One region of the Pseudoalteromonas sp. SG43-3 genome, then DNA from elsewhere that is predicted to be linked to it. Evidence: predicted binding sites of a transcription regulator. Region 1 holds the regulator's gene; the other holds the start of a gene.
The links. The regulator sigma-54, encoded in region 1, starts transcription at its own class of promoters, with help from an activator protein. The targets are predictions, from matches to a motif close to GTTGGCACGNNNNTNGNNT.
Positions count from the first base shown of each region.

Region 1 (3,193 bases):
GCGTGTTTCAGAAAAGCGTTTGATCAATGTCTGATCGTCACTATCTAAATAAAATAACGTAGGGTTTGCAAAGCCTGGTAAGTATTCAAGAATATCGTTAAATTCATCTTGTTCTTTAGGTATGTTGCGCACATCTATGCTAACAGCAATTTTATCGTAGCTATCAGACACACTGCGAACTAATGAAGGTAGTAGGTTTACTGGAATATTATCTACGCAATAATAACCTAAATCTTCTACAACGCGCAAAGCAACCGACTTTCCAGAACCAGAACGGCCGCTTATGATAATTAACTCCATTTAACACCCTTTATAAAACTATGATTGATCGACAATAACTTGGTAAAGCTCAGTATCAGATTTTGCACTGCGTAACTGTTTACAAAAATCTTTGTTGTTTAGTTTATCAGCAATGGTTGCTAGAGTCTTTAAGTGCTGCTGGTTATCGCCATCTGGTACGATGAGTGCGACAAAAATATCAACAGGGCGATTATCGATTGCATCAAAGTTTATTGGAGTTTCGCTAACGAGCACTAAAGCCAAAGGCTCTTCTGCACCGCTCATTCTTCCATGAGGAATAGCAATGCCACGTCCTATACCTGTACTACCTAATTTCTCTCTGCTCATTAAAGCATTAAGAATATCTTGTTGCGGTAAATACGGAAGTTTGTCGTGAGCAAGTTCGCTAATGAACTCTAAAATTCTTTTTTTGCTATTAAAAAGGACCGCAGCTTTGCTGCAGTCCTGGCATATAAGTGAACTTAATTTCATCATATTAGTGTCGAGCAAGCTTCTCTTTGTGTTTGATTACTTGGCGATCGAGCTTGTCGATCAACGAGTCAATAGCGGCATACATATCTTGATGTTCTGTAGAGGCAAATAGCTCAGCACCGCTTACGTGTATTGTGGCTTCTGCTTTTTGATTTAATTTTTCTACATCGAGAATGACATGAACATTATTAATATGATCAGAGTGTCTTTCAAGCTTCGCAAATTTAGTATTAATATAGTCTCTTAGTGAATCGGTTAATTCTACGTGACGACCAGTTAAGTTTAGTTGCATAAGCATTACCCTCTTAGTTTAGCGTCTTAAATCAGACTTTTACGCTGATTTGACGGTGGAATAGCAAGAGATTCGCGGTATTTTGCGATTGTACGTCTCGCTACTTTAATTCCTTGCTCAGCCAATATATCCGCTATTTTGCTATCACTCAATGGTTTTGCTGAGTTTTCTGCTGCGATTAATTTTCGGATAAGCGCACGTATTGCTGTAGATGAACATTCACCACCGTTTTCAGTACTTACATGGCTTGAGAAAAAATATTTAAGCTCAAATATACCACGGGGTGTATGCATGTACTTTTGAGTAGTTACGCGAGAAATTGTCGATTCGTGCATTTCTACCATTTCAGCAACATCATTTAAAACCATTGGTTTCATGGCTTCAGGGCCATGTTCAAAAAAGCCTTGTTGTTGCTTAACAATACAATTAGTAACTTTTAATAGCGTGTCGTTTCTACTTTCTAAGCTTTTAATAAACCATTTAGCTTCTTGTAAATGTGAGCGAATAAACTGGCTGTCGCCACTTGATTTTACAGTGCGAGACATTGCTGCGTATTGGCTATTAACACGAATTTTAGGCATGCTATCTGGGTTTAATTCGACAACCCAGCGGCCTTTAATTTTTTTAACTGACACATCAGGAATAACATACTCAGATTCTTCCCTTACAATAGTATCTGCAGGTTTTGGGTTGAGAGTATGTATTAGTGTCATTACTTCTTTAAGCTCTTCTTCTTTGAGCTTAGTTTTTTTCATTAATGTACGATAGTCGCGAGCTGCTAATAGATCAATATGCTCGGTTAAAATCATTTTCGTTTCATTAATATAAGGTGTTTCTTTATCAAATTGATTAAGCTGAATACACAAACACTCTTGTAAACTACGTGCAGCAATACCAACAGGATCAAACAGTTGGATGCGTTTTAATACCGCTTCAATTTCATCAAGTTCGACTTCGTTATCATCTTCGTTTTCTTGATTAAAGCTTTCTAAAATCTCTTCGCAGCTTAGTGTTAAAATACCTGAATCATCGACAGCTTCTACAATAGCAATAGCAATAGCTTCGTCTGTAGGGCTAAATGGCGTTAGTTGTAATTGCCACATTAAATACTCATGCAGCGTTTCAGTAGAGGCGCCTTGGTATATTGATTCGTCTTCAGGCATTGGACCTGATGAGGCTGCAGGAGCGGCACTCATGTACTCATCCCAACTGACATCCATAGCCATGTCGTCACTTAGCGTGTCTTTTGCAAGTGCTTCACCAGTATCTTGTTCGTATTCGCTCGGAGCATCATCAGCAGATGCGCTAACAGTTATGTCATCGGTATCAGCTTTTTGCTCGTTTTTACCAGCAGCGTCTTCGGAATAGTCTGCCTCTTCAACCTCTAATAGTGGATTACTGTCGAGAGCTTCTTGTATTTCTTGCTGGAGATCCAATGTACTGAGTTGCAACAAACGAATAGCTTGTTGCAACTGTGGAGTCATTGTAAGTTGCTGGCCCATGCGCAGCTGTAGTGATTGCCTCATGTATCTCTAACAATCCTTTTATGTTGTTATAATTAATACTAGCAGATGCTTAAAGACATGGCGTAAATGTTACAGCCTAAATTGCTCGCCTAAGTAAACATCGCGTACTGTTTTATCATTTAATACGTGTTCTGGAGTACCTGATGCAATCAGCTCCCCATGAGAAACAATGTAGGCTTTTTCACAAACATCAAGGGTCTCTCTTACGTTATGGTCGGTAATTAATACACCAATCCCACGATTTTTAAGATGTTCTATTATTTTCTTTATATCTAATACCGAAATAGGGTCAACACCGGCAAACGGTTCATCCAGTAATATAAATTTAGGATCTGCTGCCAGCGCTCGTGCTATTTCTACACGACGACGTTCTCCCCCCGATAATGCCATACCTTGGCTATCACGAATGTGTTGTATGCTAAATTCATCTAATAAGTTATTGAGCGTGTCTTCTCTGGCTTGTTTATTTAGTTCTTTGCGCGTTTCTAAAATGGCCATTAAGTTTTGATAAACAGTCAGCTTTCTAAAAATCGATGACTCTTGTGGTAAGTAGCCTATGCCTAATCTAGCACGACTATGCATAGGTAAAAGAGTAATATCGTTA
Region 1 is NZ_JACJFC010000001.1:68,549-71,741, forward strand. Features, by position in the region: gene rapZ (RNase adapter RapZ) at 1-300, opposite strand, end outside; gene ptsN (PTS IIA-like nitrogen regulatory protein PtsN) at 319-771, opposite strand; gene hpf (ribosome hibernation promoting factor) at 776-1,063, opposite strand; gene H5157_RS00355 (RNA polymerase factor sigma-54) at 1,090-2,589, opposite strand; gene lptB (LPS export ABC transporter ATP-binding protein) at 2,659-3,193, opposite strand, start outside.

Region 2 (3,193 bases), on a different contig from region 1:
CCAGTACGTAGCGCTTTTTTATCGGAATATAAGTCGTTTGATGTATGAGTATTAAACAATGAACCTGTGGCTACCAGCGGCTCTAAAATGGGCTCGGGGTACATAGGTGCGTAGTAAGGGTCGTCCTGCACTACCTCACTATTTTGCGTAGACATACAGCCACTTAAAAATAATGTGCCCGCTGCAAATAAAATAATATTACGCATAATTCCCCCTATTCTATTAAAGCTGTTGATTGATATAACTCATCATTTCGTCAACGGCCGAAATTACTTTTGAGTTCATTTCGTAAATACGCTGAGTTTCTATTAGATTTACCAGCTCTTCAGTCACATTTACGTTAGATGTTTCGAGTGAGCCTTGAATAATACTACCTAACCCTTCAACACCAGGATTACCTTGTACAGGCGCACCACTTACAGCCGTTTCGGTATAAAGGTTTTGACCAATTGGCTCAAGACCCGATGGATTAATAAAGTCACTAATAGTCAGCTGACCAATTACAACGTTATCGGCTTGGCCTGCAACACGTACAGATACTTCGCCGTCTTGCGAAACCGTAATTGATTGCGCGTCATCAGGTACATTCATTTCTGGCTGAATAACGTAACCTGCGCCCGATGTTACAATTCGTCCATCGCCATCGGTAGTAAACTGACCATTGCGCGAGTAAGCAATATTGCCATCTGGTTGCAGTACTTCAAAAAAACCTTCGCCAGAAATCATCCAATCTAGTGAGTTTTCGGTGGTCAACATGTTGCCTTGCGTAAACTCTTTTTGGTTAGCTACAACTTTAGCACCCGCACCTAACATTAAGCCCGACGGCATTTCGGTATCTTGCGATGAACGACCACCTGGTTGATTAATATTTTGATAAAGTAAATCTTCAAATATAGCGCGGCTTTTTTTGTAACCTACGGTACTCGCATTCGCTAAATTATTTGAGATAACCGATATATCGGTTTGTTGAGCGTCTAGCCCAGTTTTACTGATCCACAATGCTGGATTCATAATCGTGTCCTCACTTTAAAGTTAAACTATGCGTAATAACTGATCTTGACGCTCGTCAATTTCTTCAGCTGTTTTCATTAATTTCACTTGTAATTCAAATTGGCGCTGGTGGCTTATCATGTCGACCATTTCGTGAACAGGGTTCACATTTGACATTTCAAGCGAACCACTTAAAACTTTTACATTGGCAGAGGTATCTACTGTTACATTTGCTTTTGGTCTGAATAAACCATCGTTACCTTTTTCGAGCTGGGAGCTATTTGCTTCTACCACTCTAAGCGTGTCTATTTCTTCTAAAAAGTTAGCGGGAGCGCCTTGCGGTCGAACTTGAATAGCGCCATCTTGGCTAAACCCTATTTTTTCGACTGGGACGGGTAAAATAACAGGTCCCCCTTCGCCAATAACTTGACGACCGTGGCTGGTTACGAGCATGCCTTGAGCAGTAATGTTTAACGTACCCACTTTTGTGTAAGCTTCATTACCGGAGGCATCTTGCACAGCAAGCCATGCATTATCGCTCATCGCGATATCTAAGTCTCGCCCGGTTTGAACAATGCCACCCGATACCATGTTTGAACCCGGACGCTCTTGCATTGAAAATACACGTGTAGGCAAACCTTCGCCAAACGCTTGCATAGAACGCGCCTGGGCAAAGTCAGCTTTAAATCCTGTTGTATTTGCATTCGCCAAATTATTGGCTTTAAGCGCAAGCCCTTGTAGGCTTTGCTTAGCGCCAGAGGCCGCAATGTAGACCATTTTGTCCATAGTATCGACTCACATAAAAAATCTCTGAACTTATAAATGCAAAATAGGTGCCAGATTAAATTTGACGCAACATTGAGAGGTATTTAGAAGGGCTTACAAAGAGGACTTATAAAAAAGGCTGCAAAAATGCAGCCTAATATATTTAATGGGGTTTAGCTTATCGAATCTGCAAAATACTTTGCTGAATAGTTGAGTTAACTTCAAGCGCACGTGAGTTTGCTTGGTAATTACGCTGTGCAGTAATTAAGTCTACAAGCTCGTTTGTAAGATTAGTATTTGATTGCTCAAGCGCTGATGAGTTAATTCCACCAAACGTACCCGAACCGGCTTCACCCGCTACAGGTTCACCTGAATCAATACTTTGCTTCCAGCTTGTATCACCCACTTGTGATAACCCTTGTGAATTTGGAAAACGTACCATAGCCACTTGGCCTAGGAATGTTGAGTCACCATTACTGTAAGAAGCGACAATTTTACCGTCTGTTCCTATATCAATTCCGGCTAAACGACCTACTGTTGAGCCATCTTGATCGAGTGCTTTTACTTCAAAACCACTTGAATACTGAGTTGGGATACGTCCAGCTGTGTTGTTTTCATCGCGCCAGTTAAGCTCAATACCAGTACCTGGGAAAGTTGCACCATTGTCTAGTAATGTTGATAAGCCAGTACCAGAACCCGCTGGTAGTAGTATTTCATCAAAAGTAGTTGTATTTGTATTTGCTACACCGCCTGTTGTTGATGGTAAACCACTTGAGTTAAAACCTAGGGTGGTCAGTGGTGTATAAGGTGTCGTTGTTTGTTCTCCACCAGTTGTGGCATCAACTACTTTGCCATCGAGTGTTGCGTATACTTCCCAACTGTTATCTGTACCACCTGCTGCGGCATCATCTTCTTTAGCAAAAAAGTATTGTAAAATGTGTGGTTCACCTAGTGAATCATATACCGTTGTTGACGTAGATGAGTTATAAGTACCACTAGATGTTGGGTCAAAAGCAATACCCGGAGCATCTGCTGTTGCATCTAAGTTAAACGACAAAAATACATTTTCTGTTGCGCGAGGTGAACCAGACGAATCAGGGATTTGAATTGGATCAGTTGTGCTCAAACTTACCGACGTTGTATCACCTGTAGATGAGTCAACAGGGAATGCTTGTAAAAAGTTACCTTTTGCGTCAACCATAAAGTTATCTTGGTTAAGCTTAAATGCACCCGCACGTGTATATGTTAAATCTTGCGAAGATAAATCGTCTGTCATCGCAAAATAACCTTCACCAGTGATTGCTAAATCAAGTGAGTTATTTGTAAATTGTAGTGAGCCTTGATGAAACTGCTGCGCAACCATGGTTGTTTGCACACCGTCACCATTTTTAGTCTTACCAGAGCTAAATACTGACGATGCGTAAACATCGGCAAACTC
Region 2 is NZ_JACJFC010000007.1:11,318-14,510, reverse strand. Features, by position in the region: gene flgH (flagellar basal body L-ring protein FlgH) at 1-206, opposite strand, end outside; gene flgG (flagellar basal-body rod protein FlgG) at 223-1,011, opposite strand; gene H5157_RS07875 (flagellar basal body rod protein FlgF) at 1,033-1,776, opposite strand; gene flgE (flagellar hook protein FlgE) at 1,934-3,193, opposite strand, start outside.
Region 2: H5157_RS07875 (flagellar basal body rod protein FlgF) is a predicted target of sigma-54. The motif match lies at 1,813-1,831, and genes of this name have one in related genera.